One region of the Arthrobacter sp. TJ-238 genome, then DNA from elsewhere that is predicted to be linked to it. Evidence: riboswitches for the same ligand, from Rfam matches in the RefSeq annotation. Region 1 holds a riboswitch; each other region holds the start of a gene.
The links. Region 1 has a riboswitch for S-adenosylmethionine ahead of sfnG (dimethylsulfone monooxygenase SfnG). Riboswitches for the same ligand answer to the same signal wherever they lie in the genome.

Region 1 (7,358 bases):
AGCACCTCTCATGGGCAGAGGCACCAGAAGAACATAGCTACTGCTCGAACGTTTTGTCACATTCCCGTAACGGCGGTTATCCTGCCCCTCCGACGCGGGCCGATCGCCACCGGCGGAGGGCGAGCGCGGTGCCTGCCACGGTGAGGACGAGCAGGACGGACTGCTGGAGATGGAACCAGAGGGCCGCCCCTGGTTCCGCGCTGATCGCCGCAGCGATGAGGCTGCTGGACAGTGCGGCCGTCAGCGCCACGCCGACGCAGAACAGCGTGCCCCAGAGCCTCCGCTCGTGGGCACGCTGCGCGTTCTTCCAGCTCTCCATGTCCTCCAGCCTAGGCGGCAGGGGCGTGCGCGGTGTGCTGGGACCGCGCACGCCCCTCGTGCATCAGCGCCGGGCGGGGGCGCCGGCGTTCCTGATCAGGTCGAGGGCCTGCTCCGGGAACCAGCCGCCTGCCGCGGGGTCCACCCGGCCCCACTCGGGATCGACCCCGCCGTTGGTGGTCAGGCCGCGGCTGCACTCGCCGTCCGACTCGCCGGGCACCTTGATCCACAGGAAGGCGTCGGCGAGGTCGTTGCCCGTGTCCGTGGTGGGCGTATGGCCCAGTCCGCGAGCCGGAGGATTGCACCAGACCTGCGGATCCGGGTAGGTCGCCGTCGGCACCCACGGCCCGCGGCCGTTGCGGCTGGTATCGACCACGAAGTGCGCCAGGTCCTCCGACGTCGGCGCGTTGCGGGCACCCGCCACGTTCTGGGCGTACCAGGCATCCGTCAGGCCCCACGTCGAGAAGTCGGAGGGTGAGGCCGGGTAGAACTGGCTGGCGCAGGAGCCGTAGGCGCCCGGGTCGATCTCGGTGGCGTAGTAGATGCACTGGGACACCCAGGAGCCGTACTTCAGCTGCCGCTCGGTGAGCTCGTAGTTGGAGACGTTGAGGAAGAACCCGTCCGCCTTCTGCACGCCGGCCTTCACGAGGCGGCTGGCGATCTCCCCCGTGCCGAGCCAGGCGCTGTGCGTGCCGTCGAGATAGACCTTCGTGTTCGGCAGCGCCTTGAGCCGGTCCACCGCGTAGTCGAGCATCTCGAAGCGTTCCGCGGCCGCGGTCGCGGCGTCGGCCTCCGCCGGCTGGCACCACTCGAGGTTGCCGTCGAGCCCGCGGTACCAGGGGATGATCCCGAGCCCGTCCGGCTCGAGCACCACCATCGCGGCCCGATCCTCGATACCTGCCGCGAGGGCGTCGATCCAGGTCTTGTAGCCGGCGACGTCGGTCGCCCCGCCGGCCGAGTACTGCGCGCAGTCGCGGAACGGCAGGTTGTAGGCGGCGAGCACGGGCATCTGCTTCTTGCCGGCGGCGCGATGCGTGGTGGCACGGACCTCCCGCGTCACCGTGGTGGGGTCGCCGTCCGTGACCCACACGGCCTGCGGCGTGGAGACCATCGCACTGAGGCCGTCCGCCGTCCGACGGTCACCCGAGGACCGCAGCCCGGCGATCTGGCGCTGTGCCTCGTTGCTCCTCATGTCGATGATGGGTGGTTTCGAGAACCCGAACGGAATGCGCCCCTTTCCCCGTGGAAGCGCTCCCACGGCCGGTCTTTGTTGCGCCGGTCAACTTTGTCAAGGGTCCCGGCACTCCCCGCACGAGCGGGTGGCGAGCTCTTCGGGGGACACATTGTTTGGTTCCGCGAGTGCACGGTGTCACACTCGTTCTGACCATCCCGAGCGGCTGAGAGATCTGGCTCACTGACGCCGCAGCAACCCTGGCCTCCGCGATCCGCGGCGACAGTAGGGTGCTACTGCCAGACCGATGGAGGACATGATGAGCGTCGCCGACCTTTCCACCCCGCTGAAATTCGCCTACTGGGTGCCGAACGTCAGCGGCGGCCTCGTGGTCTCGACCATCGAGCAGCGCACCGGCTGGGACTTCGAGTACAACCGGAAGCTCGCCCGGATCGCGGAGGACGCCGGTTTCGAGTACGCCCTGTCGCAGACCCGTTACGCCGCGTCCTACGGCGCGGACAAGCAGCACGAGGCGACGTCGTTCTCCCTCGCGCTCCTCGCCGCGACCGAGAAGCTGAAGGTCATCGCCGCGGTGCACCCCGGCATGTGGCACCCGGGCGTGCTCGCGAAGTTCATCATCACCGCGGACCACATCTCCAACGGCCGTGCCGCAGTCAACATCGTCTCCGGCTGGCTCAAGGACGAGTTCGTGAACTTCGGCCTCGACTGGCTCGAGCACGACGAACGGTACGTCCGCACGGAGGAGTTCATCCGCGTGCTGCGCGGCCTGTGGACCGTGGAGGGGTACAGCCAGTCGGGGAAGTACTACGACATCACCGACTTCACGCTCAGCCCTGCGCCGGTCGACGTGCCCGGGCGTCCGCACCCCGAGATCTTCTTCGGAGGCAATTCGACGGCGGCGCAGGCCACCGCGGGCCGGGTGGCGGACTGGTACTTCTCGAACGGCAAGGACCTCGAGGGATTCAGGGAGAACATCGCAGGCGTGCGGGCCTCCGCTGCCCAGGCGGGCCGGCACCCCCGGTACGGGCTCAACGGGTTCGTCATCGCCCGAGACTCCGAGAAGGAGGCCCGGGACACGCTGCGCGAGATCGTTGCGAAGGCGCACCGCCCCGCCGTCGAGGGCTTCCGTGACGCCGTCCAGGAGGCGGGCGCGGCCACGAAGGACGGCAGGGGCATGTGGGCCGACTCCTCGTTCGAGGATCTCGTCCAGTACAACGACGGCTTCAGGACCCGGCTCATCGGCACGCCCGAGCAGATCGCCGAGCGCATCGTCGAGTACAAGAAGATCGGCGTGAATCTCCTCCTGACCTGCTACCTGCACTTCCAGGAGGAAGTCGCCGCCTTCGGCACGGACGTCCTGCCGATCGTGCGGCAGCTCGAGGCGGACGCCGCGCGCGCCGCCGGAGTCGATTTCGATCCGGACGCCACCCTCGCAACCCACGAATCCACCAAGGCAGGTATCTGATGGCAGAACGTTCCTTCGGTTTCCGCACGCGTGCCCTGCACGCCGGCGGTACCCCCGACGCCACGCACGGCGCGCGCGCCGTGCCGATCTACCAGACGACGTCGTTCGTGTTCAAGGACACCAACGACGCCGCCAACCTCTTCGCGCTCCAGAAGTACGGCAACATCTACTCGCGCATCGGCAATCCCACCGTCGCGGCGTTCGAGGAGCGCATCGCGTCCCTCGAGGGCGGCATCGGCGCGGTGGCGACGGCGTCGGGCATGAGCGCGGAGTTCATCACCTTCGCGGCGCTGTGTCAGGCGGGCGACCACATCGTCGCCGCGTCGCAGCTGTACGGCGGGACGGTCACGCAGCTCGACGTCACCCTGAGGCGCTTCGGCATCGAGACCACCTTCGTGCCCGGCACCGATCCGGCCGACTACGCCGCCGCCATCCGCGAGAACACCAAGGCCGTGTACGCCGAGGTCATCGCGAACCCCTCCGGCGAGATCGCGGACCTCGCCGGGCTGGCGAAGGTCGCGCACGACGCCGGGATCCCGTTCATCGTCGACTCGACGCTGAGCACGCCCTACCTCGTGCGGCCCATCGAGCACGGCGCCGACATCGTCATCCACTCCGCCACCAAGTTCATCGGCGGGCACGGCACCACCCTCGGCGGCGTGATCGTGGAGAGCGGACGGTTCGACTGGGGCAACGGCAAGTTCCCCATGATGACCGAGCCGGTGCCCTCCTACGGCAACATCCAGTGGTGGGCGAACTTCGGCGAGTACGGGTTCCTGACCAAGCTCCGCACCGAGCAGCTCCGCGACATCGGGCCGTCGCTCTCGCCGTCGTCGGCCTTCCAGCTCCTGCAGGGGGTGGAGACCCTGGCCCAGCGCCTCGACGAGCACCTCGAGAACGCGCAGGCCGTGGCGGAATGGCTGCAGGCCGATCCCCGCGTCGAATATGTGAACTACGCGGGACTCCCCACGCACGTCCACCACGAGCGCGCGAAGACCTACCTGCCCCAGGGACCCGGGTCGGTGTTCAGCTTCGGCGTCAAGGGCGGGCGCAAGGCCGGCCAGAAGTTCATCGAGTCGCTGCAGATCGCCTCGCACCTGGCGAACGTGGGCGACGCGCGCACGCTCGTGATCCACCCCGGCTCGACGACGCACCAGCAGCTCTCGGCCGAGCAGCTCGCCGCGGCCGGCGTCCCCGAGGACCTGGTGCGCATCTCGGTGGGCCTCGAAGACCTCGACGACATCCTGTGGGACCTCGACCAGGCGCTCGACGTCGCGGCGAACGCCTCGGACGCATCGTTCGAGGACCTCCCGCAGGAGGCAGCCGGACAGGACGACGACGACGAATCCGCAACGCGGGCAGTGGGAGTGGGAGCATGAGCGGGACAGCAGCACCGCGTACCTGGGAGGGGCCCTCGGCTCCGGAACGCCTGGCCCTGCTGAGGAACGCGCGGTCGGTGGCGATCGTCGGAGCATCGGACAAGCCCTCGCGGGCCTCCTACTTCGTGGCCACCTACCTGCAGTCCTCCTCGCCCTACCGGCTGTACTTCGTGAACCCCGTGGCGAAGGAGATCCTGGGTCAGCCGGCCTACGCGTCCCTGAAGGACCTGCCCGAGGTGCCCGACGTCGTGGACGTGTTCCGCAAGCACGACGATCTGCCCTCCGTGCTGGCGGAGACGCTCGACGTCGGCGCGAGGACGCTGTGGCTGCAGCTCGGCTCGTGGCACGAGGGGGTCGCGCGGGACGCGGAGGCCGCGGGCCTGGACGTGGTGATGGACCGCTGCATCAAGATCGAGCACGCGCGCTTCCACGGGGGGCTCAACCTCGCCGGGTTCAACACCGGCGTGATCTCCTCGAAGCGGCAGATCACCTCATAGGGCGCCTGCCCTTCCCTCCCGGCTCTCGGTTCCGATCAGTGGGAATGGTCACACGTTCCCACTGATCGGGAGCAGGCCTCGGAGACGGCGACCCTGGATCGGGGCGGGAAGCCCTGAGCCGGCGTCATTCGGCGTGGTGGTCCGTCGACTCCGCAGGCACGACGTCGGGGGCTGCGGCGTTCGTCGCCTCGAGCCCGGTCACGGCGGCCTCGGGCACGATGACGTCGGGACCGGAGACGACGTCTACACCGGAGCTGTCCTGTGCTTCAGCTTCCAACGGCTCGACGGGTTCCAACGGCAGAGCGTCCTCCGGCAGAGCGTCCTCCGGCAGAGCGTCCTCCGGCAGAGCGACTTCCGGCAGAGCGTCCTCCGGCAGAGCGACTTCCGGCAGGGTGTGGGCCGGCAGAGCGTCGGCTGGTTCGACTGGTTCGGCCGGTTCGGCCGGTTCGGCCGGTTCGGCCGGTTCGGCCGGCTCGGCCGGTTCGGCCGGTTCGGCTGGTTCGGCCGGAAGCCCCGGCGCCGGGTCCGCCGGATCGAAGAGCGCATCGGCAGGGAACAGCGCGAGCCCTTCGGCGTCCAGGGCGATCGGTGCGTCGAGGAAGAACGCGTCGGCAGGACCGGCCGGTGCGCGGAGCCACGACCTGCGGTGGTGGACAGGAGCCGGCGTGTCACCGCTGATCGTCTCCGGACCGGTGCCGGTGCTCTCCTTCGGCACGCTTCTGTCCCGGCCCTGGCCGGGCGTGACCTGACCCCGCGTGACCTGGCCGGGCTTGACCTGATCCCGCGTGACCTGTCCGGGCTTGACCTGACCCCGCGTGACCTGTCCGGGCTTGACCTGACCCCGCGTGACCTGGCCGGGCGTGACCTGGCCCCGCGTGACCGGACCGGGCTTGACCTGGCCCGGCGTGACCGGACCGGGCTTGGCCTGGCCCGGCGTGACCGGACCGGACTTCTCCTGGACGGGCCGGGGCGGGGTCGAGCGCTGCCCGAGCATGCCCTGGCCCGACCGACCCTGACCGGCCCGCGCCTGATCGGGTCGGCCGGTCGCGCCCGGCGCCGTTCCCGTCGCGGGTGGCGTCACCGGGACCGCGCGCGGCTGCGGCCCATCCGGCGCAGGGGTCGCGGGGTCTGCTGGGAACGCCGTGCCGGCCGGTGGCCGGGCTTCCGGTGCGACGGGCGGCGCCGTCGGGGCAGCGGCAGCGACGCCCGCATCGGGCCACGCGGGAGCGGGAGCCGGTGCGGGGAGACCGCCGGCGTCCGCAGAGGCGGACGACGCCGGAGCGTGGGCGTGAGTGGGCGCCCCCGGGACAGCGGTGGGAACATGCCGTCGGCCCGCGTCGGCGAGCGGTCCCGGGGCGGGCTCGGCCCGGTCGACGTCATCGCGGACGGTGAAGCGGGTGATGGAGACGACGGCGTCGTCGAACCCGTCGCGGAGATGGAGCGTCCCCGCCGCGACCCCGGACATGCCCGCACCCATGGACACCGCGAGGGCACCACCGATGAACGTGATGCGGCGCTTGTTCCGGCGGCTCTGCGGCGCCCTGCCGCCGTCGGCCATGAGCTGCGCGAGCTCGGCGGAGGCGTCCGGTGCGGACCGCTCGTTCAGCGCCGCGATGCTCCGGACGGCGTGGACGAGCGCCGGGTCCTCGGCGATGCCCGCCTCCTCGAGGATGCGCGGCACGGAGTCCGGCGACGGCGTTTGGCGTCCAGTCATTGTGCATCCGATTCGTTGGGGTGTACGAGTTCCTTCAGCTTGAGCAGTCCCCGCCGCTGCAGCTGCTTGACCGATCCTGCCGACCTGCCGAGGATCTCCGCGACCTGCTCGATCGGCAGTTCGGCCACGATGCGCAGCAGGAGCACGTCGCGCTGCTCCGCATTGAGCTGTGCCAGCATGCCCGTGGCCTCTCCGGCATCGAGGTTCCCCAGCGCCACCATCTCCGCCGACTCGACGGTGCGCGTGTCGCCGTCGGCCTCGTAGCCCACGAGGACCGGTGCCCGCACCTTCCTCCGCACCTCGTCCACGTGCCGGGCGTGCGCCACCGAGAAGGTGAAGGTGCGCAGCCCCCGCAGCCCGCCGGAGACGGAGTCGAGTTTCGAGAAGACCGTGAGGAAGACCTCCTGCGTGAGTGCCTCCGGGTCCTCAGTGCCCCGGCCCGCGAAATAGCCGAGCACGCTCGGACTCAGTTCCTGGTAGATCAGTGAGAGTGCCGCAGGTTCTCCGGCCCGTGCGCGGTCGAGCGCATCATCAGGCAGCGGTGGGACCACGGTGTCTTTTCCTTGCTCGAGCGGGGCGGCGTGACCATCGTAACCGTTGGCCTCGACCGTCCTGCCGCGGGACGCACCTGTGCCGCGACACGAAAAGGCCGCACCGAGGCCCGTTGGGGGATAAGCCTCGGTGCGGCGCTTACATCTGGGTAATCGACCGGAGGGACGCAAAAGTTACGCCGCCGCCGGAATTTCTTCCGGCGTCCTCCCGGCCCTACTTCAGGGCGCTCGAGGCGCGGCGC
Region 2 (7,358 bases), on a different contig from region 1:
GGTCCTTCCAGGGCTACTTCTTCCGCAGTGGCGAGGGGATGTACTTCCATTCATGGCGAAAGCGGGCTTCGGCGTCGAGCGCCGCCGCCTGTTCCAGGCCGTGCAGCCGGCCGTAGGTGAAACCGTTCTCACCCTCCTGGAAGGCCTTGCTGCCGATCCGTCGCAGCAGGTCGCGGGTCACCAGGCTGTCCTGGTGCTCGCCGAGGACTTTCTGCAGGACCTGCGCGGCCTCCGCGATGCGGGCGACTTTCTTGCGGCCGATAGGCGAGGCGGCCTCCGCTGCGTATCGCAACCGCTTGGCGTCCTTCCGCGCCTCGTGCAGCGCAGGGTGGTCACCGATCCCCGCGCGGTGGTTCCTCGCGTCATGCACCGCTCTGCGCAGGCGCTTCAGGTCCCGGTTGATCAGGCCCGGGACCACCTGACCGGCGGGGTGTGCTGCGCGGGGCGTCAGCGCGGGCGCAGTCACGAGGGCGTCGAGTGAGTCCAGGAGGCGGAAGTACCGCTCCCCGTCCAGCGACTTGACGGCCCGGGTGTGGAATTTCCGGTAGTCCCCTCCGAGTTCGATCTCGAGCCTGCGCTGCACCGGGCCGAGCAGGAGTTCGGGAGGTTCGTCGGCGAGCATCTGCTGGAGCCGTGCGTGTATCACCTGCGCGTCCCGCGCTGTGCCGAGCACCCCGGCGAGCCACCTGAGCTCTCCCCGCAGGCGCCCTATGCCCTCGACGTCGTCGAGCAGGGTCCGGTAGGTCGCGAGGACCGACCTGATGCGCCGGATGGCGACCCTCATCCTGTGGATGGCGTCGGACCCGTCGATCCGGACCTGCGGGTCCTGCTGCTTGAGCGCGGCCACCTGCTCGCGCAGGTAGGCGAGGAGGACATCGCCTGCCGGGCCCTCCGCCGAGGGCTCCGTCACCCTCGCCGCGTCTGCGGGGAAGCCGGTGACGAGGGCGCGCTCCAGTTTCGATCGGTGAGCTGCGGGACGGACGCCTGCGGCGGCGATGATCTCCGTCACCGCGTCCAGCACGTCCCTGGAGCCGCCGACCAGCTCGATCTCCCATTCCCGCCAGCGCAGGCTGGACGGCTCGGGGTGGAGCGCCTCTGCTTGCACGCGGTCGTCCATGAACTCGGCGAGGACCCCGTCCTGACCGCGCAGGCGGTGCACGACGCGCCGCGTGTCCAGCCGGGCGACCGGCACCAGCGCACTGTCCCTCGTGTGCACCCGGATCAGCTTCAGGAGCGGCTTCGGCACCACCGAGGTCCTGCCCAGTGGCGCATGGTGTTCGTGGCGCTCGTCGGCACCGGCCGGCAGCTTCAGGTGCCAACCGGCGTCCTCGCCGCCGGTCCGGCGTCGCAGGGTGATCCGCTGGGACGCCAGCCTCAGGTCCTCCGTATCGAAGTACTCGGCCTCGAGGTGGAACTCGACGGGCGCATCCACACCTCCGACCCCGGGGACGTCCTCGAGTGCGGGAGGCGGGGTGTCATCCTCGACGTCGAACTTCCGCTCGATCTCCACAACAGGCTCAGCGCGCATAGGGCACTGTATATCCTCGCCAGGTCGGACGTCAGCAGGTCTCTGCCGGCCGACGACCCCCTTCCGCTGCGCGGTGGGGCCGAAAGACCCTAGAGGGATGCGCCGATCAGGTGCACAATTGCGGAACTCGAGGACCGACACGAGCCCTGGGTCGACGAAGGCGCGCGTCGACCACCCACCGTCGGACCATTCGTCGCGCGCCCTTCCCACCGAAGGAGACCGCCATGACCACAGAACAGTCGGAGCCCCGACCCGTGAGTCTGCCTGCCACCGCTCCCCCCTCAGGGGAACGCATCCAGCGCGGCGCACCCGCGCTGTCCGAGTCCGACCTCAAACGCCAGTGCGAGCGTCGCCGTGAAGCGGAGCGGAAGCTCGCCCTCCACATCCAGCGGTACAGGGAGACGCACCCTCTTCCTCTGAGCCACTGACACCCGTCCCGACCGAAGCGTTCCCGGTTCCACCGGGATCGGGAACGCTTCCGCGAGGGTCGGAACCCGTACGCTCTCTCCATGGACGCACGCCTCCACTTCGTCACCGTCGCCGCGCGGGACCTCGACGCCGCGCGGACCTTCTACAGCGAAGGGCTCGGGTGGACGCCGACTCTCGATGTGCCCGACGAGGTGATCTTCTACCAAGTGGCTCCGGGAGTGCTCCTCGGGCTGTTCCTCGCCGGTAAGTTCGCCCAGGACCTCGGGCTCGACGCCACACCGGTACCGTCGGGCATAGTGCTGTCCCACAATGTCGACGGCCCGGAAGAGGTCCGCGCCGCCGTCGCTGCCATGATGCGCGCCGGCGGCACCCCTGTCCAGGAGCCGCAGGAGAGCGTCTTCGGCGGCATCTTCCGCGGGCTCGTGCGCGATCCGAACGGAATCGTGTGGGAGATCGCCCATAATCCCGGGTGGCGCATCCTCGACGACGGCACCGTCACCCTTCGCTGAAATGCACCGCAGGACATTCCGTCCACTCCACGGCAATTCGCGCCGTGTCATATTTCTTTTTATTGGTCGGACGCCCCGGGCATCTGCCTATAGTTGGTTCCAGCTTCAAGAGACGCGATCGTAAAGCTCCGACTGGATCGCGCGCCAACCCCATGTTCCTGGGTGGTTCGGATGACGAAGCGGCCTTCTCCTCGGCACACAGTGCCGGTCCGGTGCGGGCAAGAGCACTTCGAAAGGCACTCATCGTGAGCTGTACCGCCCTCCCCTAGCAGGATCCCGGCGCCCTCGGTGCGTCTTTTCCCTTCACTCTCCTTTTCATTCTCCTTCCGGACGCAATATGCTCCGCGCTGCGCCGGAACGACTCTTGAGGAATTTCCCATGAACGCACCCTTAATTCGTCCTGCCCGAAATCGAAACCGCTCCGGGAACGCCACGGTCCTGGCCGCGGTGGGCCTCCTCGTCCTCCTGGCCGGCTGCGCCGGTCCGGCGAATTCGTCCGCCGTCACCGGTGGCGAGCCGGTCTCCGGCGGCGTCCTGGACGTGTCCATCTCGGCCGAGCCGGGCTGCCTCGACGGCCACGGCATCTCCGCCACGCAGCAGCAGTTCCTCGGCCGCCTGATCTACGACAACGTGGTGACCCTCGACGAGAACGGGGACATCGCGCCGTACCTCGCCGAGTCCTGGGATGTTTCGGAGGACGGCAGGACGTACACGTTCCGCCTCAAGCAGGGGGTCACGTTCAGCGACGGCTCGCCCTGGAACGCGGAGGTCCTCGGGCAGAACTTCGAGCACATGAGGGACCCCGCCACGAAGTCACCCCTCGCTGCCGCGTACATCGCCCCGTACGTCGACGGCACGGTGCTCGACGAATACACCTTCGAGGCCCACCTCGCCTACCCCTACACCCCCTTCCTCTACACCCTCGCCCAGTCCTGGCTCGGCATGAACTCCGGCAAGGCCATCACCGAGGCGCCCGAGACGCTGTGCCAGAAGCCGATCGGCACAGGGCCCTTCACCGTCGCCGACTACCGCCCCGGCCAGAGCATCAGCTACACGAAGCGGGAGGGCTACGCCTGGGCGCCCGAGTGGCTGGACGGTGACGGTGCCGCGTACCTCGACGGCGTCGAGGTCACCCTCGTCAGCGAACCCGTCATCCGCCACCAGTCCCTCGTCTCGGGCCAGTACGACCTGACGGAGAACCTCGCGCCGCAGAACGCCTCGGCCGTGCAGGCCGACCCGAACTTCACGTACGAGAACCTCGCCCGGACCGGCAACCCCTACGTCCTCAATTTCAACCTGAATCGTGCACCGTTCGACGACCTCGCGGTGCGGCAGGCGTTCGCCGCCGCAGTGGACACGAAGGCCGTCACGGAGAGCCTCGGCTTCGGCACCTACACGCCGATCGACGGCTTCCTGTCCAGGGAGAGCAGGTACTACGACCCGACTGTCGAGGGGGTCCTCACGTATGACCCCGAGCGCGCGAACCAGCTGCTCGACGACGCCGGGTGGACCGGGCGTGACGGCGAGGGCTTCCGCACGAAGGACGGGAGCAGGCTGACGGTCGAGGTCCCCACGGTGGAGAGTTCCACGCCGAGCCCACTGCTCGTGCAGCTGCAGGGAGAGGCCCGCAAGGTGGGCTTCGACCTGCGGATCATCCAGCTTCCTCAGGCACAACTGACGGAACTCCGTTACGCCGGCGACTACGACGCCCTGGCCGGCGTCTGGCACACCAACACCACCGACGTCCTGTTCATCCGCTACCACTCCTCCGAGATCACGGGTGAGCGGATCGGCCAGAACTCGTCCTACGTCGACGACCCCCAGCTCGACGCCCTGCTCTCCACGGCCCGCGAGGCCGACGACGGGCCTGTGGCCGAAGAAGCGTACTCGAAGGCGCAGCACCGGCTGCTCGAGATCGTGCCCGGCGTACCGCTCTACGAGAACCCGAGCCAGTTCGCGTACGCGAACACCCTGCACGACGTCGCGGTGGACACCTCCCACCCGGTGCCCGTCCTCACCTACGCCTGGAAGGCCGAGTAGGTGACCGTGCTCCGCCGCGTCCTCACGCGACTCGCAATCGGGATCGGCGTCCTCTGGGGAGCCGCGACGCTGACGTTCCTCGCCGTCTACCTGATCCCGGGCGACACCGCGCTGCTGATCCTCGGCGGGCCCGACGCACGGCCCACGGAGGAGACGCTGGCGCAGGTCCGCGCCGATTACCTCCTCGACCAGCCCCTCCTCGTGCAGTACGGCAGCTACCTCGGCAACCTGGTGCAGGGCGACCTCGGGCAGTCCTACAGGCTGCGCCTGCCCGTCTCGGTGGCGATCGGGCAGCAGATCGGCGCGACGGCGGCACTCGCGGCGTCCGCCGTCGCCGTCGCGCTGCCCCTGACATTCGTCGTGGCGATCCTGTCCGCGCAGCGCGCCTCCTGGATCCGGTCGATCGTCTCCGGCATCGAGGTGGTCTTCGCCGCGACGCCGACGTTCATCATCGGGTTCGCGCTGCTGATCGTCTTCTCGTTCACGCTGCGCTGGTTCCCCATCGGCGGGAACCAGGGACCGGCCGCGCTGGTCCTCCCGGCCCTCACCCTCGCCCTCGCAGTCTTCGGGACCCTCTCCCAGGTGCTGCGGAACGAACTCGAGGACGTCCTGGAACAGCCGTTCATCCTGACGGCCCGCTCCCGCGGCATGCGCGACCTCCCGGTCCGGATCCGGCACGCACTCCGGCACGCGGCCATCCCGGTCATGACCATGTCAGGTTTCGTCGTGGCCGCGCTGCTCGGCGGGTCCGTGGTCGTCGAGACCCTCTTCAGCAGGCAGGGCATCGGGTCGCTGACCCTGGCCTCGGTCTACAACAAGGACCTGCCGGTCATCCTCGGGATCGTGCTGCTGTCCGCCGCGGTCTACGTCGTGGTGAACCTCGTGATCGACCTCCTCTACACGCTCATCGACCCGAAAGTGGTGACCGCATGAGCATCGCCTCACGCACCGTCCCGCCCGCCGTCGCCCCGCCGGCCGCACTCCCCGTACTTGAATCAGCACGGGTCGGGACCCCCGGGCCACGGCGACGCCGGTGGCGCGTCCGCCCCGGGATCCTGCTGGCTTCCGCGTTCCTCCTCTGGCTGGCGGCGGCGGTCCTGACCCCGGGCCTGCTCGCTCCCGCCGACCCGTACGCCGTGAACACCGCCAGGAGCTTCGAGGCGCCCGGCGCCGCCGCCTGGTTCGGCACGGATGACTCCGGCGCCGACAACTACACGCGGATCGTGCACGGCGCCGCCACCTCGTTGTACATCGGGGTCGGCGCGACGGCGATCGGCGTGGTCGGCGGGACCGCTATCGGCCTCCTCGCCGGTCTCAACGGGCGGCTCGTGGAGGCCTCGGTGATGCGCTTCCTCGACGTCACCCTCGCCATCCCGGAGATCCTGCTCGCACTCGTGGTCATCGGCATCATCGGCGGCGGCACGGAGAACGCGATCCTCGCGATCGGTGCCGGCAGCATCGCCTACTACGCCCGGATCACTCGGGCGCAGACGCACCTCGTCCGTCGGTCGGGCTTCGTCGAGGCCGCCCGCACCCTGGGCCTGCCGGCCTGGCGGATCCTCTTGACGCACACCGTACCGAACGTCATCAAGCCCGTCCTCGTCCTCGCCACGATCGGTATCGGCTCGGCGATCGGGGCCGGGGCGTCGCTGAGCTTCCTCGGGCTCGGCACCCCTCCGCCCGCCCCCGAATGGGGCGCGATGCTCTCGGCCGGCCGTAACTTCATCTCGAACGCGCCCTGGATGATCACGTTCCCCGCTGCGTTCCTCGTCGCCACCGTCCTGTCCATCACCGTGATCGGGCGCGAGCTCCGTCGCCGCGCCGAAGGAAGGCTCGCATGAGCTCCACCACCCTGGCCGCCACCACCGCCGCACTCGTGCCGCAGGCACCCGTCGTCGAACTCGAGGGGCTCTCCGTCGGGTTCGGCCGCGGCGCCCACCACCGGGAGGTCATCCACGACCTCAGCCTGTCCGTCCGCCCGGGTGAATGCCTCGCGCTCGTGGGCGAGTCCGGGTCCGGCAAGTCCGTCACCGCGAGGACCCTCGTGGGTCTCACCGGTGCCGGCGCCCACGTCCGGTCCCGCGCCCAGCGCTTCAACGGCCAGGACGCCGCAGCGTGGGGCGAGCGGCAGTGGGCCCGCGTCCGTGGCCGGGAGGCCGGCTTCATCCTGCAGGACGCACTCTCCTCCCTCGACTCGCTGCGCACGGTCGGCGACGAGGTGGGTGAGGTCCTCCGCCTCCACAGCGACCTCGACCGGGCTGCCCGGCGGGCGCGCGTTGTCGAGCTCCTCGCCTCCGTGGGCGTGCCCGATCCCGAGGTGCGGGCCGGACAGTACCCGCACCAGCTCTCGGGCGGGCTCCGCCAGCGCGCCCTGATCGCCTCGGCGATCGCCGCGGACCCGGGTTTCCTCATCGCCGACGAGCCGACGACGGCGCTCGATGCGACCATCGCGGCACAGGTCCTCCGTCTGCTCGGCGGCCTGAAGGGAGGCAGCACGGCGATGCTCGTGGTCAGCCACGACCTCGCCGTCGTCGCGGGCCTCGCCGACCGCGTCGCCGTGATGCGCAACGGCGAGATCGTGGAGGAGGGCACCGTCGAGGCCGTCCTGCAGGACCCCCGGCACCCCTACACCCAGGGACTCCTGGCGGCCATCCCCTCCCGGTCGTCGCGCGGACGGCGGCTGACCGTACGGGACCGCGCGGAGCCCGACATCGCAGCGCCCGACCCGTCCCGCGAGCCGTTCCGCGGGCCTTCCCGCGAGGCGCCGAGCCCACCGGCCGCCCTGGCGGTCGAGGCGCTCACCAAGACCTTCGCCGGTCCCGACGGCAGCCGTCGCACGGCGGTCGACGGCG
Region 3 (7,358 bases), on a different contig from region 1:
CTCCGCAACGGCCGGCTCGTGGGTGAGTACCCGACCCGCGACCTGCCGCGCATGGGCCTGATCTCCAAGATGATCGGCAAGGAACTGGACGCCCTGACCGAACTCGAGGAGGCCGAGAGCCGGCGCCACCCGGACCGCACGCAACAGGTGCCGTTCCTGCAGGCGGACGGCCTGGGCAGGAAGGGCTCGGTGCGGGACGTCACGGTCACCGTCCACACAGGGGAGATCCTCGGCCTCGCCGGGCTGCTCGGGTCGGGCCGCACCGAGACGGCGAGGCTGCTCTTCGGCGCCGATCGCGCGGACCAGGGACAGCTGACCATCAGCGGCACGTCCCGGACGCTGCGCACGCCGCGATCCGCCATCGACCGCGGCATCGCCTTCTCCTCGGAGAACCGGAAGGAGGAGGGACTGATCGGGGACCTGTCGGTCCGCGACAACCTGATCCTCGCCATGCAGGCCGGCAAGGGCTGGTGGCGACGCGTACCGCGCGCCACCCAGGACGAGCTGGCCGAGCGGTTCATCAGGGCCCTCGACATCCGCCCGTCCAACAAAGAGTCGCTCATCCGGGACCTCAGCGGCGGCAACCAGCAGAAGGTGCTGCTCGCCCGCTGGCTCATCACCGACCCGAAGCTGCTCATCCTCGACGAGCCGACCCGGGGCATCGACATCGGCGCCAAGACGCAGATCCAGAAGCTCATCAGCAATCTCGCAGCCGACGGCATGTCCGTCATCTTCATCTCGGCCGAACTCGAGGAAGTGCTGCGCCTCAGCGACCACATCGCCATCCTCAAGGACCGGCAGATGGTGGCGGACATCCCCAACGACGGAGTCACCATGGAAGACGTCATGACGGTCATCGCGGGAACGAATCCATGAGCGCGCTGCTGAAGCACCGCCTCACCTGGCCCGTCCTCGCGCTGGTCCTGCTGCTCCTGCTCAACCAGCTCTTCCGCGCGGACTTCCTCTCGGTCCGCGTCCAGGACGGCCACCTGTACGGGAGCCTGATCGACATCCTGCGCAACGGGGCCCCGACCATCCTCATCGCGCTCGGCATGACACTGGTGATCGCCTCCCGCGGCATCGACCTCTCCGTGGGAGCGATCGCAGCCATCGCCGGCGCCGTCTCCTGCATGTACATCTACAGCTCCCCCGATCCCACCTCCCTGCAGACCGCCGCCACCGGGGTGGCGATCGCCGTCGTCGCCGGGCTCCTCCTCGGGGCGTGGAACGGATTCCTGGTCTCGGTCATCGGGATCCAGCCCATCATCGCGACGCTCGTCCTCATGACCGCCGGCCGGGGGCTCGCCCAGCTGGTCACCGACGGGCAGATCATCTCCGTCTCCAACGACTCCTACCGGGCGATCGGCGCCGGCTTCTTCCTGGGCCTGCCCATCTCGATCCTCATCGCGGCGGCCGCCTTCGGCGCCGCCGGCCTGCTCACGCGCCGGACGGCCCTCGGCACGCTCATCGAGGCCGTGGGCATCAACCCCGTGGCCAGCCGGCTCGCCGGGCTCGATGCCCGCACCATCACCTGGACCGTCTACATCTTCAGCGGACTGTGCGCGGCGGTCGCGGGCCTCATGATCAGCTCGAACGTCACCGCCGCGGACTCCAACAACGCCGGCCTCTACATCGAGATGGACGCGATCCTCGCCGTCGTCATCGGCGGCACGTCGCTGGCCGGTGGCCGCTACAGCCTGGTGGGGACGCTCGTCGGGGCGCTCATCATCCAGACCCTGACCACCACCGTCTACACGCTGGGCATCCCGCCCGAGGCGACCCTGGTGTTCAAGGCGCTCGTGGTGATCGCCGTCTGCCTCCTGCAGTCCCCCCGGGCCCGCACCCTCTTCGGGCGACGCAGGCCCCTTGTCCCCGCGCAGCCGCGGGTGGAGGTGGCCGCCTGATGTCCGTCCTCACCCGCACCTCCGCCCCGCTCGACCGCTCCCGGATCAGCCGCCTCCAGGGCAAGGCACGGTACGCCCCCACACTGGCGACCGTGGGCCTGTTCGTCGCGATGTTCGCCGTCGGCGCCGCCATGTACCCCGGGTTCCTGTCCGGGCAGGTCTTCCTGAACCTCCTGATCGACAACACCTTCCTGATCGTGCTCGCCGTCGGCATGACGTTCGTGATCCTCACCGGGGGCATCGACCTGTCGGTCGGGTCCGTCGTCGCGCTGTCCATGATGATCGCCGCGGCCCTCCTGCAGGCCGGCTGGAACCCGGTCGCGGTGATCCTCCTCGTGCTCCTGACGGGGGCGAGTTTCGGCCTCGCGATGGGCCTGGTCATCCAGGTCTTCGAGATCCAGCCGTTCATCGTGACCCTCGCCGGGCTGTTCCTGGCCCGCGGCCTCTGCTACGTCATCAGCGTCGACTCCATCACCGTGACCGACCCGTTCTTCACGTCGATGGCCCAGGCGAGGATCCCGCTGGCGGGGAAGCTGTTCGTCTCTCCCGGCGTCGTGATCGCCCTGCTCGTCGTCGCCGTCGCGTTCTACGTGCTGCACCAGACGCGCTTCGGCCGCACCGTGTACGCGATCGGCGGCGGGGAGTCCTCCGCGGTGCTCATGGGCCTCGCCGTCCCGCGCACCAAGGTGCTCGTGTACGGGATCAGCGGCGTGTGCTCCGCGATCGCCGGGATCCTGTTCTCCTTCTACAGCCTCTCCGGGTACAGCCTGGCCGCCACGGGGCTGGAGCTCGACGCGATCGCCGCGGTGGTGGTCGGCGGCACGCTGCTGACCGGCGGGTACGGGTACGTGCTCGGCTCCCTCGCGGGGGTGTTCGTCCTCGGCATCGTCCAGACGTTCATCTCCTACGAGGGCACGCTGAGCTCCTGGTGGACGCGCATCGTGATCGGCGCCCTGCTCCTCGCCTTCATCCTGCTGCAGAAGCTGTTCACCCGGAAGGTCGGAATCACCTGACGCTGCCGGGCCTCCCGCTAGGCTGGGGCCCATGACGGTTCTCGTGTTCCTCGACCCCGGCCACGACGACGGCAGGATCGCGGATGCCTCGCAGCCGCAGCTGATGATCACCGATCTCGGCGCCACGCGCGGCGACGGCGTGTTCGAGTCGATGCTCGCCGTCGACGGGACGCCCCGCAAGGAGCAGGCGCACCTGGCGCGGCTCGCGTCGTCGGCCGCGGCCCTCGACCTGGTGGTGCCGGAAGCGGACGCCTGGAGCCGTGCCATCCGGACCGCCCTCGGCGAGTTCGCGAGCGCCGAGCCGGACCTGGGCAGCGCCGTCGTGAAGCTCGTGGCCACCCGCGGCGTGGAGGGCGCGGGACGGTCGACGGCGTGGGTACAGGTGGCGCCCGTCCCGGCGGCCACGCTGGCGCAGCGCGAGGCGGGCGTGAGGGTCCTGTTCCTCGAGCGCGGGTACGACAGCACCGTGGCGCAGCGCGCACCGTGGCTGCTCATGGGCGCCAAGACGCTCTCCTACGCCGTCAACATGGCCGCGATCCGCCACGCGAAGGCGTCCGGCGCGGATGACGTCATCTTCACCTCATCCGACGGCAAGATCCTCGAGGGGCCCACGTCCACCGTGCTGCTCGCCTATGTGCGCGACGGGCGGAAGACGCTCGTCACGCCGCAGCTCGAGAGCGGCATCCTGGCCGGCACCTCGCAGGCCGCGCTGTTCACCGCGGCGAAGGAGCAGGGGTGGGACCTCGGGTACGGGCCGCTCGAACCGCACCACCTCCTCGACGCCGATGCCGTGTGGCTCATCTCGAGCATCCGGCTCCTCGTGCCCGTCCTCTCGCTCGACGGGCAGGAGATCCGCACCTCCTCGGCCCTGACCGAGGAACTGACCGCGCTCGTGGACCGATTCGTGTGAAGTCGGCCACACCCCGCCCCTGATCCCCCGGATTCCCGCGTCAAGCGGCGCAATATCCGTGATCCCGTTTTGACCGGACACTCCGTGCTGCCCTAGCGTTTTGCTCAAATCAAGAGTTCCAGCCATCGGCCCTGGCCGGCTGGACAGCAACCCTCTCCCGTAGTGGGGTGCTCCAGGTGAAGATTCGGCCGCCGGGTCCAGTCCCCCGGTTGGCAAGTACGGCGTCGTGCGGTCCTTCCCCGGTTTTCGGCCCGGTCCGACCGCCACAGCGCGCACAGCCCAGAACAGCGAGCGTGTCACCCAGCAGCCAGCAGTCCTCCCGCCGGCCTCCGGCGTCCCCAGCACCCCACCCAGCGCGCCCGTTCCCGGGCCCGCCACCACGAAGGACACCATGAACCTCTCCCGTAAGGTCCTCACCGCACTGACCGTGCCCCTGCTCGCCCTGACGGTCTCCTGCGGCAGCTCCAGCAGCAGCGAACCCACCGAGACCACCGACGCCCTGGCCGGCAGCGACCAGCAGTCGCTGGACAAGTACACCACCGAGACCACCACCCCGGTCGAGGAGATCGATCCGGCGGACCTCGGCCTGATCACCGACGGCACGCTGCGCGTCGGCACGCTCTCGGACGCCCCGCCGAACATCTTCCTGGAGGACGGCGTCTTCACCGGCTACGACAACGAACTGCTGCGCGCCATCGGCGACAAGCTGGGCCTCGAGGTGGAGTTCGCCTCCACGGACTTCTCGGCGCTCCTCGCCCAGGTGCAGAACAAGCAGTACGACGTCGGATCCTCCTCGATCTCCACGACCGAGGCCCGCCGGGAGAACGTCGGCTTCACCAACGGCTACGACTTCGGCTACATGGCCGTCGTCGCGAAGACCGACTCCTCCGTCACCGGCTTCGACTCCCTGTCCGAGAGCACGCGCGTCGGGGTGGTCCAGGGCACCGTCCAGGACGACTACGTCACCAACACCCTGGGCCTCGAGCCCGTGCGCTTCCCGGACTACAACACCGTCTACGCCAACGTGAAGAACGGGCAGGTGGACGCCTGGGTGGCACCGTCGCAGCAGGCCACCGGCCAGGTGAAGGAGGGCGACGACACCACGATCGCCGAGACGATCATCAACACCGAGAACTTCACCGCGTACGCCGTGAACAGCGAGAACCAGCCGCTCATCGACGCCCTGAACGCGGGTCTCGACGCCGTGATCGCCAACGGCACCTGGACCGAGCTCACAAAGGAGTGGTACCCGGACCGCGAGATGCCCACCGACTGGAAGCCCGGTAGCAAAGCCGTGGAAGTAAAGTAGCGGTCCCTGCATGGACGCCCTGGAACAACTCGGAAAAACCTTCTTCGACTGGGAGGCGATGGCCGCCGTCCTGCCGGACCTCCTGACCGTCGGCCTGCCGAACACGCTCATGCTCGCGCTGGCCTCGGGGATCATCGGGACGATCGTCGGCATGATCCTCGCGATCATGGGGATCTCCCGCAACCGGGTGCTCCGCTGGATCGCGCGCATCTACACGGACATCTTCCGCGGGCTCCCCGCCGTCGTGATCATCCTGCTCATCGGTCTGGGACTGGGTCCGATCCTCCGGGAGATCACGGGCAGTACCAGTCCGTACCCCCTGGGCATCCTCGCCCTCTCGCTGATCGCCTCTGCCTACATCGGCGAGATCTTCCGCTCCGGTATCCAGAGCGTGGAGAAGGGACAGCTGGAGGCCTCGCGCGCCCTGGGCTTCAGCTACAGCGCGTCCATGCAGCTCGTGGTGGTCCCCCAGGGCGTGCGGCGCGTGCTGCCCGCCCTGGTGAACCAGTTCATCTCGCTGATCAAGGAGTCCTCACTGGTCTACTTCATCGGCCTCGTAGCCAGTGAGCGTGAGCTCTTCCGGGTCGGCAACGACGCGGCGAGCAACACCGGCAACCTGTCACCGCTCATCGCGGCCGGGCTGTTGTACCTGTGCCTCACCATCCCACTGACGCACCTGGTCAACTACATCGACAACCGGCTCCGCGTGGGCAGGAAGCAGAAGCCCGAGCCGGACGAACTGGCCGCCAAGATCGGCGAAGGAGCGAAGGCGTGAAGATCCAGGAATCCGGCACCCTGACAGGGCGGGACCTGCACCTGTCCTTCGGCACCAACCACGTGCTGCGCGGCATCGACCTGCACGTGGACCAGGGCACGACGGCGTCCGTCATCGGCCCGTCCGGCTCCGGGAAGTCCACCCTGCTGCGGGTGCTGAACCGGCTGATCGAACCCGACCAGGGCGACATCCTCCTGGACGGCCGGTCCGTGCTCAAGGACAACCCGGACGAGCTGCGCCGGCGCATCGGCATGGTGTTCCAGCAGTTCAACCTCTTCCCGCACAAGACGGTGCTGGACAATGTCTCGCTGGCCCTCCGGAAGCTCCGGAGGATGTCCGCCGACGAGGCCCGGGACAAGGCCCTCGCGCAGCTGGACCTCGTGGGCCTGAAGCACAAGGCCGACGTCCGGCCCGGCAACCTCTCCGGCGGCCAGCAGCAGCGCGTCGCCATCGCCCGGGCTCTGGCCATGGACCCCGAGGTGATGTTCTTCGACGAGGCCACCTCGGCCCTGGACCCGGAACTCGTCAAGGGCGTCCTCGCGCTCATGGCGGACCTCGCGGCCGGGGGCATGACCATGGTGGTCGTCACCCACGAGATGGGCTTCTCGCGCAATGTCTCGGACACCGTGACGTTCATGGACGGCGGCGTGGTGGTCGAGACCGGACCGCCGGCCGCGATCTTCGACGACCCGCAGACGCCGCGCCTGAGGTCGTTCCTCTCGGACGTGCTCTAGCACTGCGTGAATTCCACCACGGGGGCCCGCTTCGGCGGGCCCCCGTTCGCGTCTGCCGCGAATCCCGCCCGGGACGCGGGCGCTCGAAGAGCCGCGGCCCGGGCCGTCCCGTCCACCCGGTCAGGAGAGCAGGAAGCTCCACGTCCCGGCCAGCACGGCCGCCGTCACCGCGCCCGCGGCGATGAGCAGCCCGACGACGGCGACGACGGCGTCGAGGCCCGAGAAGGTGCTCGTCCGGGCCCAGGTGCGGGTCCCGCCGCCGAAGCCGCGCGCCTCCATCGCCGTCGCGAGCCGGGTGGCCCGTCGGATGGCCTGCACGATCAGCCCGAAGGACTGCCCCAGCAGGTTCCTGGCGCGGGCGAGGAAGGAGCCGTCCGAGCCGATGCCGCGGGCGTGCCGCGCGAGGCCGAGGGTCTCCCACTGCTCCACGAGGAGGCCCACGAGCCGTAGCGCCGCCAGCCCGCCGAGGACGAAGCGGTGCGGCAGGTGCAGCTTCTGCGCGAGGGCGTCGGCGAGGTCCGTGGGGTCTGTGGTGAGGAGGATGAAGATGCCCGGCAGCGCCAGCCCCAGCCCCCTCAGCCCGACGGCGATGCCCGCGGCCACGGATCCCTCGGTGAACAGGAACGGCCCGACGTCGAGCAGGACCGGCCCGGTCTTCTCGGCGAGCAGGGCGGTTCCGTAGGCGCCGACCCCGGCGGCGACGAGGAGCGGCC
Region 4 (7,358 bases), on a different contig from region 1:
GTTGTCCCGTCAACGCGGAGCTCATGGATTCCCCGCCATGTGGACAGCATCTCAGGTGTCGCCGCCGACGTGACACGGAAGCGCGTGCGGGTGAGGTGCCGGAGTTCGGCCAAGGTCCCCGATTCCACTGCCACTCCGGAGCGGATGATGGTCACCCTGTCGCAGAGCTGTTCCACTTCGGCCAGGATGTGGCTGGAGAGCAGCACTGTCGCCCCGTCTGCTGTGACCCGGCGGACATGGCGACGGAATACGGCGTCCATGACCGGGTCGAGGCCCGAGCTTGGTTCGTCCAGCAGGTAGAGCCTGGTGGGGCGGCAGAAGGCTGCGATCAGGGCTGCCTTCTGCCGGTTGCCCTTGGAGTAGGTCCGCGCCTTCTTCCGCGGATCGAAGTCGAACTCGTCGATGAGCTGGCGGCGTAGGTTCTCATCCGCACCGCCGCGCAGTCCGGCGAGCAGGTCGATGACCTCGCCGCCGGTCAGGTTGGGCCAGAGCGTCACGTCCCCGGGAACATAGGCCACATCCCGGTGTGACCGCACCGGTTCGGCCCAGGGATCGATGCCGAACAGTCGGGCGGTTCCCGACGTGGGGCGGATAAGTCCCAAGAGGATGCGAAGGGTGGTGGTTTTTCCGGCCCCGTTGGGCCCCAGGAATCCGTGGACTTCGCCCGGCAGGACGGACAGGTCCAGGCCGGCAAGCGCGGCCGTCCGTCCAAAGCTCTTGGCGAGGCGTGAGGTGTTGATGACGGGAGATGAATCTGACTGCATGACAGGATCCGTTCCTTGGTCGCGGCCAACACGCCGCGACGGTTGCCATGGCATGCCGCAGGCGTTTCCGTTTGCGGGCCGACCAGGCTTCCCGGCTCTCCAACCCACATTTTACAAGCGGCCCGGAAGCGGTGGAAGTAGCTGATGTCAGAAAGCAGCCTTGTCCTTGGCTCGGGCCGTGCGCGTACAACATCCACTCAGGACCCGTTGCGTACCTTGATACGGGTGCGATACTTGCGCCACGGAGTACGGGAGAACGCTCTCGGGGAACGAGTTCTGGGAACAGCTCAGCGCTATGGAGGACCGGTCCGAGCGACTGCACAGGACCTACCCTGCTTTGAGCTTGCTAACTGGACAGGGTCCCTTGCCTTAACTGAGTGTGATCTTGGGAGCCGCCCAGGCGGCAGGATCGCTCCCGGAAGCCGTTCACGGCGCCCTCTTAAGGCAGTGCGCCGTCAGCGGCGGGGCCGAGGGTTATGAACATGCGCTGTGTCGGCGAGGAAGATCCGTTCGTAGATGTCGTAGACCACCGCAGCTTTCAGGTCGTTGTACCGACGGTTCCCGTCACCTTCCGTGGCCGCTTGTTTTGCTTCGGCGTAGCGCTGTCGATCCTGTACATCGGACCGGAGCCACGCGACGAACATCTCGTGGCGACGAGGCTCGATGGCGTTCGGTTCCCAGATGTGCAGATTCGTGTTGGGGTCACCGAAGGTGAGCTGTCGGTGCGTGTCACCGGCCACGTCGTCCCGAAAGATGAGTCGGAAGCCTACTGATTCGAGCAGGGGGACGAACGCGGCTTCGTCGGCAACGTGGGGGACCGTGAGATCGATATCGATCACGGGCTTGGCGAGGAGGCCCGGTACGGCCGTCGAGCCGATATGACGGATCTGCATTACCTGGTCGGGAATCGTCTTGCTGATGAGTTGATGCATGAGGGCGAACTGGGTCGCCCACGCTATCCGGTGTGCTTCCGGGGGACCGGGCGGTGTTTGGCGATACGCGGTGCGGGCGGTCTGACGGCGGTAGTTGGCGTCATCACGAAACGGCCTCCACAGCGGATGTGTTGTCACGACTTCAGAGTGTTCCACGCTTCCACGCTTCCGCGCCGTCCACCGCGCGATTGCGCGCCTCCGGCCTCGTCCGGGGCACCCCGATCCGCGTCTGGATCCCCGCGGCACTGCTGGCCTTCCTCGTGCTGGCCGCCGTCGCTCCTTCCGTCTTCCTCCGCCAGGACCCCTTCGAGATCGACCCGGCGAACGCCTTCCAGTCCCCGGACGAGGAAGCGCCGTCCTTGCCCGCACGTTCCGTGCCGGGCCGAATGCTCACCTTGGGCACCCACTACAGCGCGGGGTGCCGTCCAACAAACCAGAGTTCTGCGTTGGAACCCTTGATTCTGCTCCGAGGCCGGGTCGGGTTCGACGGCGGGTCCAGAGGCACCTGTCATCTCGCGTCGCGAAGCGCCTCAGGTAGAAGCACTCCGCCCGTAGAGGGAGACGACGAGGAGGATGATGACTCCGTAGATGAGCTGCTGAATGTTCGCCCCGAGGTTCAGGACGGTTACGAGCGTCGAGACCTGAGCGAGCACGAGTGCCCCTCCGACGGTGCCGACGACCGATCCCCGTCCTCCGAAGATCGAGGCGCCCCCGATGACCACTGCCGCGACCGAGGACAGCAGATAGCTCGCTCCCATCGTCGCCGACGCCTGCTGGTAGTAGCCCACGATCACGATGCCGGCGAAAGCTGCCAGGACGCCGCTCACGATGTAGCCACCGATCCGGATACGGTCCACAGGGAGACCCCCGAGCCGCGCGGCCTCGGCCGCGGAACCGACGACGAACAGCGACCGCCCCCATCCCGTGAAGCTCAGCACAATCTGCAGCACTCCCATGAGAATCAGTCCCAGCAGCAGCACCGAGGCCATCTCGACGCCGAACACCGAGATCTTTGCCGAGGTGATTTGGATGACGAACTCGGGGATGGCGGTGAGCTCCGAGAAATTGAACACCAGGAGTATGACTCCGAACAGCAGTCCGTTCATGGCTATCGTCGTCACGATCGGAGTGAGCCCGAGTTTCGAGATGACCAAGCCGTTGAGGAAGCCGATCACGGCCCCGGTGAAGAGCGCGGCCAGAAACGCGCCCATCGGACCCAGCGGGCCCGCGAGACCGAGGAACGCCAGGGCGGAGAAGGCGAGCGTGTTCGGGACCGACAGATCGATGCCGGCCTGGATGACCGCGACCGTCTGACCGAAGGAAGCGATCGCGAGGATGATCGCGAAGGTCGCCGTGCCGATCAGCGAATCTATCGTGACGAGGTTCGGACGGATGAGACCTCCGATCCCGAACAGCACAAGGAAGGCGATGAGGGGCCAGACGCTGCGGGGAACGGCGGCCGCGACTCGACGGACCGATCCGGATCCTGGTGGCCTGCCGGTCATCTTCGGGGTCGGGGAGTGCGTGACGGGTGAGTCCCTGACGGTCATGATCGGATTCCCTTCAGGGCGGAGGTCGTTCTGGCCCAGACCACCGGGAGTCCGACCACTGTGAAGATGATGAGCGCGCTGATGACGTACTGCCAGTAGGAGTTGATACCGGCGAAGAAGAGGAGGTTCCCGATTAAGCCGAGCGTGCAGGCTGCGAGGACCGTGCCGATGATGCTTCCCCGGCCGCCCGTGAAGGCGGCGCCGGCGAGCGCGACAGCGGCTATCGAGCTCAGGAGGTAGGCGTCTCCACTCCTGGGATCACCCGTGACCGTGGATGCGGCGAGCATCATGGCGCCGGCGGACGTGACCATTCCTGCCAACCCGAAGGCGAGCAGCTTCGTGAGCCGCGCGTCGATGCCGGCGGCCCGCACGCTCTCCATGCTCGATCCGACCCCGTAGATGTGCCGCCCGAGCGCGGTGCGCTGCAGGAGGAGCCACAGGAGCGCAGCCACGACCGCCAGCCAGACCAGTGAGATCGGGAGATAGGGCAGCAGTTCGCCGCTCGTGGCGAGGTAGATCTCCTTGGTGACCCCACCGCCGGGCCGGTCGAGCACCTCACGGGCGAGGGAGCCGAAGATGAATGCGCTTGCCAACGTCACGGCAATGGCGGGTAATCCGCCGTAGGCCACCAGGAAGCCGTTGAACAGTCCGCAGGTAAGTCCGACTCCGAGCGCGAGGAGGAGCGCGACGGGCGGCGGGACGCTCTCGAGCTGTGTCGCGAACACGACGTTGCAGAGGCTCATGATGGCACCGATCGAGATATCTATCCCGCCGACAAGGACGACGAGGAGCTGCCCGAGGGCGACCAGGGCCAGAGGCACCACGAGGTTGGCCGCGGTCTGCAACTGGAACCGGGTGAGGAGTTCCGGGTTGATGATGACATAGACGAGGAGAAACACGACGAACGCGCAGATCGGCGCGATGCCACCCTCACGGCGCAGCCGGGTCATCCCGGTGCGCCGCAACCGGACGGCGGGAGGCGAGGAGACGCTCATACGGCCGCCCTCAGTCCCATGGAAGCGCCGACGACGGCGTCGCTGGTGAGCCGTTCGCCAACCAACTCGTCGATGACAGCGCCCCGATACAGCACGGCGACGCGATGGCAGACGTGCACGAGTTCCTCCACTTCTGTCGAGAACCACAGGATGCCCACACCCTGCTCCGCCAGATCGACGATCGCTGCGTACAGTTCCTGCTTGGCGCGCACATCGATGCCTCGGGTCGGGTCATGCAGGAGGACGACGGTGCGGGCCCTGTCCATCCACCTCCCGAAGACGAGCTTCTGCTGGTTGCCGCCTGATAGATTCCCCGCAAGCTCCTGGGGGCCGCGGGTGCGAACGGACAGTGCGCCCAGAACACCGTCGATCCACCTCCGCTCCCGTGTGAGTCGCGGCCTGCCGCCAAGCTGGTAGGCCTTGAACCAGGGAACAAGGAGGTTCTCCCCGACATTCATCTCCAGCGCCAGACCCTCCCGCTTCCTGTCCTCCGGCACGTACCCGATCCCGCGCCGGACCGACCGCACGGGTGTGGTCCCCGAGACAGGTCGTCCGGCGATGATCCAGGTGTCCGCCGTTGCAGGGGCAGCCCCGAAGAGGGATCGCAGCAGTTCCGCCTGTCCGTGGCCCTGCAGGCCGCCTACCCCGAGGATCTCGCCCGCTCCGAGAACCAGATCGATGCCATGCACCCCATCGGACCTCAGGTTGGTCACTTCCAGTGCGACAGCATCGGTCGTGCGTGCCGGCGGGGCCGGGAAGAATCGAGCGGCGTCGCGCCCTGCCATGAGCGAGACGAGCTGGTCGTCGGTCCAGCCGCCCCGGACGAATTCGCCGGCGACCCTCCCGTCGCGGAGGACCGCTCCACGGTCGGCGATCTCGGCGATTTCGCCCAGGCGGTGGGAGACGTAGATGACGCTGCCACCTTCGGAGGTGAGGTCCCGGATGCGCTGGAAGAGCCAGGCCACCCCGGGAGGTGTCAGGGCGGAGGACGCCTCGTCCAGAATCAGTAGTCTCGGGCGGCCGGCAAGGGCTCGGGCGATCTCGACGAGTTGGCGATCGGCCAGCGACAGCGTTCCGACGGTCGCCTGCGGATCTATGTGGGGGAGATCGAATGCACTGAGCAGTTCAGCGGCCGCGACAATCGACTTTCTCTGGGAGAATCCCCGGTACGGGGCACCGTCGGGAAGGCCCAGGTTTTCGGCCACGGTCCAGTCCGGGACGAGGGCGAGTTCCTGGAAGGCGCAGCGCACTCCGGACAGCCTCGACTGCTTGACGCTGCCGGAAGCAAGGGGCCGGCCACCGACGACTATGCTGCCCGAGGTGGGTGTGACCGCACCGGCCAGCATCTTCGCCACAGTGCTCTTCCCGGCACCGTTCTCACCGACGAGCGCCAGCACCTCGCCGGGGTTGCACTGGAAGCTCACGCCCTGCACCGCGTGCACGGGACCGTAGGTCTTGACCAGGTCGGTGGCAACGAGGAGTGCGTCCAACGCCGGAGGCCTGCCCTCCGGCGCGGCGGCAGGGGTGGGCGCTGCCGCCGAAGCCGCGACGCCGATTCGTGCATCAGTCACGGCGAATCTCCTAGGATCCCGAGTAATACGTCATGACATCCTCGAGCGGCAGGTTGAGGCCCGGGAAGTTGTAGCCGAGCTGGAAGTTGCTCGGCTTGTCATCGAGGCAGTAGTCCTTGGCGTTCTCGTTCGTGATCTCCAGCGGCGGGAAGTACTGCTCCTTGTCGATCTCCTCGCCTTCCAGCAACTTCACGGCCTGCTCGAGGCCTTTTGCATAGATTGCCGGCTGGCCGAAGACCATGTTCCCGGTCAGGCCGTCGGCTTCGTACTTCACCAGGGCACAGGCCTCCCCGTTGTACCCGGAGCCGCCGACCACAGGGACGAACGGCAGACCAGCCGAGGCGAAGGCCTCGGGCGCACCCTGGCCCCCGGTGAGGAACGAGTAGACGCCGCCGACGTCGGGGTTGGAGCGCAGGATGTTCGACATCGCCTCCTGCGCAGTAGCCTCGTTCCAACCGTTGGTGTCCTGGGCGACGATCGTGGCGCCCCCCTTCTCCAGGGTCTCGATGACACCGGGCATCGAACCCTCGTTGAGGGGGACGCCGGCAAGACCCTCGAGTACTGCGATGTTCTTGTTGTCCCCGAGGTTGTCCAGCAGCCACTCGGCACCGGTGGTTCCGGCGGTCGCCCAGTCGGTCGAGACGACGTATACATCCTCGCTGTCGTAGGGACCGCCGTTGGCGATCACCGGGATCCCCTGGGTCGAGGCCTGAGTGATGGCCGCGTCCGCGCCGCTCGACGAAGCCGGATCGAACAGGATGAGGTCCACGCCGTCGGCGATCAGGTTCTGCATCGCCGCATTCTGCTGGGCGGCGTCGTTGTCATTGGTCCGCACAATCTTGAGCTCGACCTTGTCCTTGTACTCGGGCGAATTGGCGAGGGCCTGGAGCGAAGCAAGCCCCATCTCCCGCCAGGCCTGCCCACCGAGCGGCTGTTCGAAGCCGATCACAAACTTCTCGCTGCCGCTGCCGGCCGGAGCCTCCTCGCTGGAGTTCACGGGAGCACTCGCGCACCCTGCGAGGACGAGGACGGAGACTGCCGCGCTCGCCACGACTGCCTGGGGCAGCGAAGGAACACGCTGGAATCTACTCATGATTTCTCCTTTGAAATCCGATGTTCGCTGTGCCAACCCCTCCGGTCGGCAGCTGAACTACCTGACTGAACTGCAATTGACGGATGTAATCGGGGACACTACCGTACGAGTGATAGCGCTACCAGTAGCGCTATCATAAATTTTTGGTAGGGTGAGGGAAATCAGATCTCGCCAGGACGCACCACTGAGACACATTTTCGCAACGACGCGATTGGAGTTCCCGTGAGCAGTACAACCATGGCGGCAGGGCAGTCCGAATTGCTCCCCGACGTCGGCATCCGGTGCCGTAGGTACCGCATCGGCTGCATCGGCGCCGGGATGATCATGGCGGACGTGCATCTGGAGGCGTACCGTCAGGCCGGCTTCCCTGTTGTCGCCATCGCCTCGCGCACGGAGGCGAAAGCAGCGGCTGTCGCCGAGCGCTACGGCATCCCGACAGTGCATCCGACTCCG

Region 2: another riboswitch for S-adenosylmethionine. It lies ahead of AC4D2O_RS06180 (ABC transporter substrate-binding protein); the one in region 1 lies ahead of sfnG (dimethylsulfone monooxygenase SfnG).
Region 3: another riboswitch for S-adenosylmethionine. It lies ahead of AC4D2O_RS09295 (ABC transporter substrate-binding protein); the one in region 1 lies ahead of sfnG (dimethylsulfone monooxygenase SfnG).
Region 4: another riboswitch for S-adenosylmethionine. It lies ahead of AC4D2O_RS14585 (GrpB family protein); the one in region 1 lies ahead of sfnG (dimethylsulfone monooxygenase SfnG).

Annotation. Positions count from the first base shown of each region.
Region 1 covers NZ_JBZCNH010000001.1:227,503-234,860, forward strand. The annotation lists gene AC4D2O_RS01055 (hypothetical protein) at 77-319, opposite strand; gene AC4D2O_RS01060 (glycoside hydrolase family 6 protein) at 383-1,510, opposite strand; SAM riboswitch class I at 1,700-1,803, shown strand; gene sfnG (dimethylsulfone monooxygenase SfnG) at 1,809-2,975, shown strand; gene AC4D2O_RS01070 (O-acetylhomoserine aminocarboxypropyltransferase/cysteine synthase family protein) at 2,975-4,354, shown strand; gene AC4D2O_RS01075 (CoA-binding protein) at 4,351-4,851, shown strand; gene AC4D2O_RS01080 (hypothetical protein) at 4,976-6,565, opposite strand; gene AC4D2O_RS01085 (RNA polymerase sigma factor) at 6,562-7,116, opposite strand; gene mmsB (multiple monosaccharide ABC transporter permease) at 7,331-7,358, opposite strand, start outside.
Region 2 covers NZ_JBZCNH010000003.1:14,145-21,502, reverse strand. The annotation lists gene AC4D2O_RS06195 (CYTH and CHAD domain-containing protein) at 14-1,528, opposite strand; gene AC4D2O_RS06190 (hypothetical protein) at 1,753-1,956, shown strand; gene AC4D2O_RS06185 (VOC family protein) at 2,038-2,466, shown strand; SAM riboswitch class IV at 2,570-2,697, shown strand; gene AC4D2O_RS06180 (ABC transporter substrate-binding protein) at 2,845-4,506, shown strand; gene AC4D2O_RS06175 (ABC transporter permease) at 4,507-5,439, shown strand; gene AC4D2O_RS06170 (ABC transporter permease) at 5,436-6,347, shown strand; gene AC4D2O_RS06165 (dipeptide ABC transporter ATP-binding protein) at 6,344-7,358, shown strand, end outside.
Region 3 covers NZ_JBZCNH010000004.1:83,570-90,927, reverse strand. The annotation lists gene AC4D2O_RS09315 (sugar ABC transporter ATP-binding protein) at 1-876, shown strand, start outside; gene AC4D2O_RS09310 (ABC transporter permease) at 873-1,904, shown strand; gene yjfF (galactofuranose ABC transporter, permease protein YjfF) at 1,904-2,917, shown strand; gene AC4D2O_RS09300 (aminodeoxychorismate lyase) at 2,949-3,827, shown strand; SAM riboswitch class IV at 3,935-4,052, shown strand; gene AC4D2O_RS09295 (ABC transporter substrate-binding protein) at 4,219-5,136, shown strand; gene AC4D2O_RS09290 (amino acid ABC transporter permease) at 5,147-5,911, shown strand; gene AC4D2O_RS09285 (amino acid ABC transporter ATP-binding protein) at 5,908-6,645, shown strand; gene AC4D2O_RS09280 (energy-coupling factor transporter transmembrane component T family protein) at 6,766-7,358, opposite strand, start outside.
Region 4 covers NZ_JBZCNH010000006.1:232,141-239,498, forward strand. The annotation lists gene AC4D2O_RS14580 (ABC transporter ATP-binding protein) at 1-764, opposite strand, end outside; gene AC4D2O_RS14585 (GrpB family protein) at 1,220-1,852, opposite strand; SAM riboswitch class IV at 2,047-2,157, opposite strand; gene AC4D2O_RS14590 (ABC transporter permease) at 2,227-3,246, opposite strand; gene AC4D2O_RS14595 (ABC transporter permease) at 3,243-4,241, opposite strand; gene AC4D2O_RS14600 (sugar ABC transporter ATP-binding protein) at 4,238-5,812, opposite strand; gene AC4D2O_RS14605 (ABC transporter substrate-binding protein) at 5,823-6,905, opposite strand; gene AC4D2O_RS14610 (Gfo/Idh/MocA family protein) at 7,128-7,358, shown strand, end outside.